3 regions of the Thalassotalea coralli genome follow, and region 2 is predicted to be linked to each of the others. Evidence: predicted binding sites of a transcription regulator. Region 2 holds the regulator's gene; each other region holds the start of a gene.
What was found. The regulator FliA, encoded in region 2, starts transcription of late flagellar genes. The targets are predictions, from matches to a motif close to CTAAAGNTNNNNNNNNNNNNGCCGATA.
Positions count from the first base shown of each region.

Region 1: the regulator FliA is predicted to act here: its motif matches at 1,713-1,739, upstream of ACOB80_RS14980 (DUF5610 domain-containing protein).
Region 3: the regulator FliA is predicted to act here: its motif matches at 1,802-1,828, upstream of ACOB80_RS06310 (cytoplasmic protein).

Region 1 is NZ_JBVVBK010000006.1:878-4,156, forward strand. Features, by position in the region: gene ACOB80_RS14975 (hypothetical protein) at 1-301, shown strand, start outside; gene ACOB80_RS14980 (DUF5610 domain-containing protein) at 419-1,678, opposite strand; gene trmA (tRNA (uridine(54)-C5)-methyltransferase TrmA) at 1,880-2,986, shown strand; gene fabR (HTH-type transcriptional repressor FabR) at 3,015-3,279, opposite strand, start outside.
Region 2 is NZ_JBVVBK010000001.1:362,791-366,069, reverse strand. Features, by position in the region: gene ACOB80_RS01595 (chemotaxis protein CheA) at 1-593, opposite strand, end outside; gene ACOB80_RS01590 (protein phosphatase CheZ) at 607-1,350, opposite strand; gene cheY (chemotaxis response regulator CheY) at 1,378-1,761, opposite strand; gene ACOB80_RS01580 (RNA polymerase sigma factor FliA) at 1,808-2,530, opposite strand; gene ACOB80_RS01575 (MinD/ParA family protein) at 2,547-3,279, opposite strand, start outside.
Region 3 is NZ_JBVVBK010000002.1:208,005-211,283, reverse strand. Features, by position in the region: gene ACOB80_RS06335 (Bax inhibitor-1/YccA family protein) at 1-122, shown strand, start outside; gene tusD (sulfurtransferase complex subunit TusD) at 191-559, shown strand; gene tusC (sulfurtransferase complex subunit TusC) at 556-915, shown strand; gene ACOB80_RS06320 (hypothetical protein) at 918-1,214, shown strand; gene ACOB80_RS06315 (TusE/DsrC/DsvC family sulfur relay protein) at 1,214-1,549, shown strand; gene ACOB80_RS06310 (cytoplasmic protein) at 1,560-1,757, opposite strand; gene ACOB80_RS06305 (glyceraldehyde-3-phosphate dehydrogenase) at 1,877-3,279, opposite strand, start outside.

The DNA.
Region 1 (3,279 bases), on a different contig from region 2:
TTTAGATAAAGATAAAATAGTGAGTAATACCCTTTCTAGTTTCCCAGACGAAATCATCGCTATATTAAAAGGTGCTGTAGAAGCTATGCCGGATCAAATTACCGCCTTTATAGATAGTGCTTTAGATTTCTTTCCCGATGAAAAAGAAGAAGTAGTTACTAAAGCGATTGAAAGTCTAGATAAAAGCCATGCTGATCAAATTGTCGCATCTGCCATTGCCTCAGGAATGAAAGAAGAAGATGCCATACGAGCTGCAGTAGCAGGGGGCGTTAAGAAAGAACAATTGGCAAAAATTGATTAAATAATAAAAGGCCAGTAATGTTTTTATATTGCTGGCCTTATAAAGTGGCCAGCTATATATAGATATAATAGTAAAGCCACCTACCTCAAAGATATTAACCCGTCCAACGAATTTTTATTATTCTTTATTTTCGCTATTACTACTTTCAACTTCATCAGTGGGCGTCGAAAGTTCGGTTGCCTTGTCTAAAATAGCTTCTCCACCATCAGTTGAAATCAGCTCAGCTAACTGATGAAAGACATCTGCACTAGATGCCTGCGGTTCAAAAATTTCATTAAACATAGCATCCATTAAACTAACAAACTGACCAGAGCTTAAATTAAATTCCTGATCGACCTGTTCTTTAAGGCTCTTTAAGTTATTCATGAAATCTTCGAGTCGCTTAATTTCTTCTTTAGCCATTGCTAATGGCGAATCGCCTAAATCAGCCACTTTCTGATAACTTTGCGTCGCAATAGTCTGAGTTTGTGTTAGCTCAAGTGACATAGAGCTGATTTGGTTAAAATCAATATTCAACCCTTGTACCTTGCTAAACGCCTGCTCGATATCATTAGAAAAGAAAGAGTCTTGCACTTCAGCGACTTGTTCTAAGAGATCACCGATTGCATTACGTTCTTCATCTGATAGTTCACCTTGCACACTAATGGAAAATTCTCGGCTTTGCGCACCGCTAAACGCAAAACCAGCATTTGCTTGGCCTTGACTCGGCCCATTACTATATGAAAAGCCTGCGCCATACTCTTGCGATTGACCAAAATAAATACTTACCTTATCGCCATCATTAGTTACTAGCTCGATTGAACTAGATTCACTATAAGATTTATAAGCGCCTATTCCAAACTGAGAAACTTGCAGCGACTCATTGTCTTTTTGCGGATTAAACATGTCATCATACAAGTCGTCGACTTTAGTGATAACTTGCTCTCTACTCGCAGCGATATTGCCCGATAGCTCATCATTTAGCAGTGATAAACTTTCTAATTCATCCAACGCTTCATCTATACCTTGATTAATCCCTTGCTTTGCTTGCGAAAACATTTCTTTAATATAGTCATCACTTTCGCCACGCTCTTTAGCTGCATTTATACCGTTACTGACAAAATCAAAGATGGTTGAAACAACGGCTTCAACATCAAACCCTTGTTCATTATTATTGGGAGCTATTTCCGCGCTACTACTTTGCAGAAAAGAAGAAGCATTTTGCACCGATTTAACGACAACATCTTGGGCAATCTTGCCGCTATTAGAAAATGAAACAATATCGTTGGCGCGCTGCTCAATACCAGAAGCTCTGTTTCGGTCTTTTACTTCAGGTTGATGAAATTTCATCGCTTTATTTAGCATATTCGCTAAGTTGCTATTAGTGATTTTATCCATACCCAAGCCTTACTGACGGTTTAACTGCACAAGTTATCGGCAAATAGCTCGCTTTCTTGAGCAATTTCGGTAGTACAAATTGACATAAAAATCGAAACGTTAATGCTAAAATACTAGACAAAATGCAGGATAAAGCTAAAATCTGCGCGTTTTAATAGTTACTCTGTGTAATCTACCATTTGAAAATTAAAGGGCCCTTCAATGTTTAGTCATATTGATCCGAAAAACTACCAAGCTCAACTTGATGAAAAGCATCAAGATATGACTGAACTGTTCGCAGAGTTCGATTTGCCTGCTTTTGAAATCTACGAATCAGAGCCAATCAATTACCGACAACGAGCTGAATTTCGCGTGTGGCATGATGGCGATGATTTGTATTACATCATGTTCGATCAAGCGACGAAACAAAAGTTTCGTGTGGATTATTTTCCGGTAGCAAGCACACTTATCAATGAGCTTATGACGGCGTTACTCGATAACATCCGCAACCACGAGCTATTGCGTAGAAAGCTGTTCCAAGTTGACTTTTTAACAACGTTAAGCGGCGAAGCAGTGATTAGTATGCTGTATCACAAGCCTCTGACAGATGAATGGCAACAAGCATGTGAAGAATTAAAACAAACCATGTCATCTATCTGTCCGATCAACTTTATCGGCCGCGCTCGCAAACAAAAAATAGTTGTCGATCAAGACTACGTAAATGAAGTACTGACAGTAGATGGTAAACAATTTACTTACGAACAAATAGAAAATAGCTTTACCCAACCTAATGGTAAGGTGAATGAAAAAATGTTGCTTTGGGCTAAACAAGCAACAAGCCCGCTTGCTAATGAAACAAAAACCGACTTAGTAGAACTCTATTGCGGGAACGGTAACTTTAGTATTGCTTTAGCTGAAAATTTTAGTCGAGTTTTAGGTACAGAAATTTCAAAAACGTCAGTAAACTCAGCTCAACGTAACATAGCGAGTAATAATTTAGACAATGTAAAAATTGTGCGTATGTCGAGTGAAGAATTTAGCCTGGCGATGATGGGACAAAAGTCTTTTAGGCGCTTAGGCGATTTAGATTTAACCACCTATGATTACGAAACTGTACTAGTAGATCCACCTCGTGCGGGGTTAGACGATGACAGTGTTGAACTTGTTTCTCGATTCAACACTATTATTTATATTTCATGTAACCCAGAGACTTTAGCCGATAACTTAAAAACTTTAGTTAAAACGCACAATGTCGAAAAAGCCGCGCTTTTTGACCAATTCCCTTACACCCACCACGTTGAAACAGGTGTTATTCTTACAAGGAAGTAAACATCGCTAATAAATAGTGCCAAGGTAGCTAATCTTGGCTATTCTCCACGCGGTTTGCTAACTCCAAAGCACCGCGTGCAATAAACCGCAATTGATGAATAGTTCGAATAGCCAACTGCTCACGTTCTTTTCTATCGGCATCTAATGCATCAGAGCCCGCACTAAATACGATAGTCACCGCAGCATTTGCTTGTAAGTAAGCAACTTCAGCTTCTAATTTGTTCGCTTGTTGCAAGTAATCACACAATTCCAAGGTGAAGTAGCTAATTTCACGATTTACTGCAGCACGAAAA
Region 2 (3,279 bases):
GCGCTCGTGCTCGGTGCAGGAGTTGATGCTTCCGGCGCTACTGGTGCAGGTGCACCACCGCCATGTAGTTCATCGAGAAGTCGTTCAAATTCGTCTTCAGTCATTTCGTCGCTATCGCCTTGACTTGGCGTTGCGGCAGGTTCAGGCACTTGTGGAACAGCTACAGCTTCAACTTCAACCGGCGCTGCTGGTGCTTCAGCACCTTCAGGAACAGACAAGCGATGAAGCTCTTCTAACAAAGCAGGATCTGCTGGCGTTAATTGTTCTCTCGCTTGTACCAAGGCGAACATATCATTAATGGTGTCCAATCCTTGTAAAATTACATCCATTAATTCAGGAGTTACAGAGCGCTGACCATTACGCAAGATGTCAAATATGTTCTCTGCGCCATGACACACATCCACAAGTTCAGTTAATGATAGAAAGCCTGCGCCACCTTTAACCGTATGAAATCCACGGAAAATAGCATTGAGCAGATCAGCATTGTCTGGATCATTCTCTAGCTCAACAAGTTGCTCTGATAAGCTCTCGAGTATTTCACCAGCTTCAATTAAAAAGTCCTGAAGAATTTCTTCATCTGCTTCATAAGACATCAAGCAACTCCTATTAAAAACCTAAACTCGACAATAAATCATCGACATCGTCCTGATCGGCGACAACATCATCTCTTTCTTCTGTATTTACAATTGGCCCTTCAACTAGATTTTCTCCTAGTGTCGGAGTACCTTTTTGTCTGACATCATCTTGGTTTACACCAAACGCTGTCAGCATATTAATTAAACTATCTTCAACTTCACGTACAAGATCTATAACTTTGCGAATAACTTGACCGGTTAAATCTTGGAAATCTTGAGCCATGAGCACATCGGTCATTAGACCGTGCATTCGCGTAGTTTCTTCATCAGTTGTTTTGAGCAAGATATCAATGTCTTTACATAACGCTTTAAACTCTCCCACATTGAGATCGTTATGCATTAACTTGGACCAAAGCGGTTTTACGGTACTTATCTGCTCTTGAATTTTATCGACCACGGGAAAGATAGATTCGACCGCATCCATCGTTTTATTAGCCGCATCTTCAGTACGGCTAATAACATAATTCAGGCGCTCCTTTGCATCCGGAATGTCTGCAGTAGCAAGATCATTAAGGCGAGAATCTAACTGAAAGTTCATTAACGAGTCATGTAATTGACGAGTTAACTTACCTATTTCAGCAAACAATTCAGAGTTAATTGGGTTCTGAATCTCAGCAATTAGCTCATCAGCTTTATCTTGCTGGCCAGTCTCCAAATACTCCACCAACATTTTGGCTTGTTCCAACGATACATGGACACCGTTACTTATACTCATCCAAGGTCCTTATACAGACAAAATGGCTTATGCTAAACGTTCGAAAATTTTATCTAACTTAGTTTTCAACGTCGCTGCAGTAAATGGCTTAACGATATAACCGTTAACACCCGCTTGAGCTGCCATAACAATCTGCTCTTTTTTCGCTTCCGCTGTAACCATTAATACTGGTATATGAGAAAGGCTTGCATCTGCACGAATTGCTTTTAACAAATCGATGCCTTGCATACCTGGCATGTTCCAGTCTGTCACAACAAAATCAAAATCGCCTTCCTTAAGCATAGGTAACGCCGTACTACCATCATCGGCTTCTTGAATATTAGTGAAACCTAAATCACGTAATAAGTTTTTTACGATACGTCTCATCGTTGAAAAGTCATCAACAACAAGTACTTTCATATTTTTATCCAAGGCACCCTCCAGGGACTTATTTAAAATGCTTCTATTAATATTGTACTTAACTTTGCCAAGATTGCATACGCGCTTTTAATCGATGTAACGCTTGGCTATGTATTTGACTGACTCTAGACTCGCTAACATCGAGTACTTGGCCAATCTCTCTTAAGTTTAATTCTTCATCGTAATATAGTGACAGTACTAAAGCTTCTCGCTCTGGTAAAGTAGTAATGCACTCTGTTAACGATTTTTTAAAGATTACTTGTTCTATATCTTGATACGGATCATCATTATTTTTATCTTCAAACCCTGCAATAGCATCTTCGCTAATACCTAGGTCATCAATGCCAATAATTTTCCCACAATTTACTTCATTAAGAATATGATGGTATTCACCTAAGGAAATATCAAGTTTTTCAGCCACTTCAGCATCAGAAACATCGCGACCTAACTCTGCTTCAAGGGTACTTATGGCTTCAGTTACCATGCGGCTATTTTTGTGAACTGAGCGTGGAGTCCAGTCTCCACGGCGAATTTCATCTAGCATTGCCCCGCGAATGCGGATGCCGGCAAAGGTTTCAAAACTAGCACCTTTGGTTTGGTCAAAATTATTAGCAGCCTCTAATAAGCCGATCATGCCCGACTGGATCAAATCGTCAACGATAACACTCGCAGGAAGTCGAGCAAGCAGGTGATAAGCGATCCTTTTCACCAAAGCACTATGCTGTTCAAGCAAAGCACCTTTGTCGATATGTGAACTGTACGTAGTTGCTTTAACCAAAATAGGGAATTCTCGTTAACTAACTTTCAATTAGCTGTTCAATGAAAAACTCTAAATGTCCAGACGCTTGGCTAGGGATCGGCCATTTTGCTACTTTACTTGCCAATGCTTTGAATGCACGAGAGGCAGGAGAGTCTGGAAACGCTTCAACAATGGCTTGCTGTTTTCTCACTGATTTTCGAATATTTTCATCAAAGGGAATCACGCCAACTAATTCCAGCGCCACATCGAGGAATCGATCAGACACTTTCGCAAGCTTACCAAATAGCTGTTGCCCTTCTTTTGGGCTTCGCACCATATTGGCGACTACTTTAAATTTAAAAACTTCATGATCGCGACTCAACAACTTCATTAATGCATAACAGTCAGTTATGGATGTTGGTTCGTCACAAACGACTAAAAGTACATCTTGTGCAGCTCTTGCAAAACTCAACACCATATCTGAAATACCCGCCGCTGTATCGACGATAAGCACATCAAATTTTGTTTGCATGTCACTGAATGCTCGAATTAACCCAGCATGCTCAGATGGCGTTAAATCTACCATAGACTGAGTTCCAGAGGTTGCTGGAATAATTTTTATACCTGCCGGCCCTTCGATAATGATGTCGTCTAATTCACATTCACCAGACATAACGTGAGACAAATTCTTTTTAACACGTAGACCTAACATCACATCAACATTTGCCAAACCTAAATCGGCATCTAGCACTAGCACACGTTTACCCATTTGTGCCAAGGCTATTGAGGTG
Region 3 (3,279 bases), on a different contig from region 2:
GCCGTATCATTCACGGTGGCGAAAGAAACTACATCCGCGCGACAGTTTCTTTATACTTAAACATCTACAATATCTTCACTAGCCTTCTACATTTATTAGGCGCTTTTGGCGGTGATGATTAATCTTCGTTAAAAACTAACGTATAATAGAAAGCCTCGTTTAACGAGGCTTTTTTTATTTGGGGGAAAAATTGCAGAAACTTGCTTTTATGGTCACCACATCGGTAGTTGATCATTTCACTAAAACAGCCTATCAAATTGTAAAAACAACGCTAGAGCAAGGAATAGAAGTAACGGGCGTGTTCTTTTATCAGTCTGGAGTAACTAACGCCTCTAAATTAGCAAAGTTTCCTTCAGATGAAGTAAACGTCAGTTTATTATGGTGCGAGCTAGCAGACACTTTTGGTATTAACCTTCACTTATGTAGTACTGCTGCAGAAAAGTATGGATTACTTCCAGAAGACGACGCTATTAATGTTTTGCATGAGCAATTTACTGTGTCTGGTTTAGGCGAGTTAGTTGTTTTACATGAACAAGCCGACAAATTGGTGCAGTTATGAGTAAATCTATCGCTATTGTAAATACTAAGCCCCCTTTTGGCCATGAAACGGCTAAGGAAGCAATGGATTTGTCATTAATATTTGGCAGTTACGAGCAAGACACTCATTTATACTTTAAAGGTCAAGGCGTATTGCAACTCGTTGACTATAACGACCCTAGTAAATTACTTATCAAAGATTTTCTTAAAACCTTTTCGGCTTTCGAGTTTTACGAGCTTGAAAATATTTATGTTTGTCAGGAAAGCTTAAAAGAGCTCGGCGTTGATGAAAAATTTCATATTGAGGGCGTTAAATTGCTGAGTCGTGTTGAGTTAGAAAATTCAATTAAACAACACAATAATGTATTGGTGTTTTAACCATGAATGATACTTTATATCTAGTAAGAGAAATCCTAACTCCTAGTGGTTTGAGCAATCTTTTTGATTCAGTTAATGACGCAGACACAATAGTGTTTCTCGACGACTCAAGCTACAACGTTAACTCATTAGCGCAAACAATTAACAACAAACAGCTTTGTTTAGTTAAAGAGCATGCTGACGTTAGACATTTAAACGTTGCTGATTTGCTAGATAACAGCAAAATCAAAATGATCTCGCTCGAACAACTACCCTCACTATTTTTAACGCATAAAAACGTAATTACTTGGAAAAATTAATGTCTGCATTAATATTTAACGGCAAAGAAATACCTACTGATAAACAAGGCTACTTGCTAGATCACACAGAATGGAGCGAGGAATTAGCACCTTTAATCGCGCAAGCTGACGATATGGAGCTAACAGAAGCTCACTGGGAAGTTATACGCTTTGTCAGAGACTTTTACGAGCAATATAATACGTCGCCCGCTATAAGAGCACTTACGAAAGCAATGAAGGCTGAATTTGGCGAAGAAAAAGCGAGTAGCAGGTATTTGTATCGTTTATTTAAAGAAGGCCCAGCCAAACAAGCGACAAAATACGCAGGTTTGCCTAAGCCAGCACGCTGTATCTAATAAAAAACTTTTACGCTTTTATATTGATATTGTGGCCACTATTCCCAACAGGAGTTTGAGTATTGATGCTGGCAGATTGGATTAAATCCATTGCCATCTTACCTTCAATCTCTTTTTGGTCTTTAGCTTTATTGGCCGTTAAAACACCGTTAGCCGTTGAAGTATTTGATTGAACAGCATCCGTAGCTGACGATAAATTGATAGACATAAAACCTCTCTTATAAAAGTACTGCGTTTCACTATCATTCTTTATATCGACTGTAGTTGAAAATCCTTTAATAAAAAAGGCGCTAAAAGCGCCTTTTTTGTATCTACATTGTAAAACAATTACTTAGTAGGTAGTGTAGGTACTGAAATACCAGCCATTTCTTGCATTACACGAACAACTTGACAGCTGTAGCCAAACTCATTGTCGTACCATACGTAAAGAACAGCACGGTCACCATCAACGATAGTTGCTTGTGAATCTACAACACCTGCGTAGCGAGAACCAACTAAGTCAGTTGAAACGATTTCAGTAGACGCTGTGTAGTCAACTTGATCTTTTAAGTCAGAATTTAAAGAGATATTACGCAAGTAATCATTCAATGATTCGGTGTCAGTCGCTTCTTTAAGGTTAAGGTTCATAATAGCCATTGAAACGTTAGGCGTTGGAACACGAATAGCATTCCCTGTTAACAAGCCCTTTAATTCAGGAAGTGCTTTTGCAACAGCTTTTGCAGCACCAGTAGAAGTAATAACCATGTTTAATGGTGCACTACGACCACGACGAGGTGACTTATGGTAGTTATCAATTAAATTTTGATCGTTTGTGTACGAGTGAACAGTTTCAACGTGACCGTTACGGATACCGTATTTGTCGTTTAACGCTTTTAATACTGGAGTAATTGCGTTAGTTGTACAACTAGCAGCAGAAACAATCTTGTCTTCTGGCAAGATCATATCTTGGTTTACACCGTAAACGATATTCTTGATGTCGCCTTTAGCAGGAGCAGTAAGTAATACTTTAGCTACACCTTTTGATTGTAAGTGTTGGCCTAAACCTTCTTCGTCTGACCAAATACCCGTGTTATCTACAACCAATGCGTTGTTAATGCCGTATGCAGTGTAATCAATATCAGAAGGAGATTTTGCATAAATGACTTGGATGAAGGCACCGTTTGCTTTAATAACGTTGTTCTCTTCATCAATTGTGATGCTGCCGTTAAACGCACCGTGCACTGAATCACGACGAAGTAAACTCGCACGCTTTTCCAAATCGCCATCTTTACCTGGGCGAATTACAATTGCACGCAAACGCATGTTTGAAGCTGGACCAGTGCGCTCGATCATAAGGCGTGCTAATAAACGACCGATACGACCAAAACCATAAAGCACTACGTCTTGTGGCTCTGCTTGCTCTACGTTACGACAAACTTCAGTTAATTCTTTTTCTAAAAACTGTTCAATTGATAAACCGTTTGCTTCGCCTTTGAAAAGGTAACGATATGCAAGTTTACCAACATCGATACGCGCAGGTGCTAATTCCATTTTGCTTAAAGCTTCAACGAATGGGAAGCTTTCACGTAAACGTAGTTTTGTTTCCTCGTGAAGTGCTACAGACTTATGAGCTTTGATAATGTCAATTGCATCAGCATTTACCAACGGTCGGCCATATACTGAAATTTCGATTCCTTTGTTTCTGAAAAGCTGACCAATAATTGGTTGCATGTTTTCAGCGAATGTTTGAC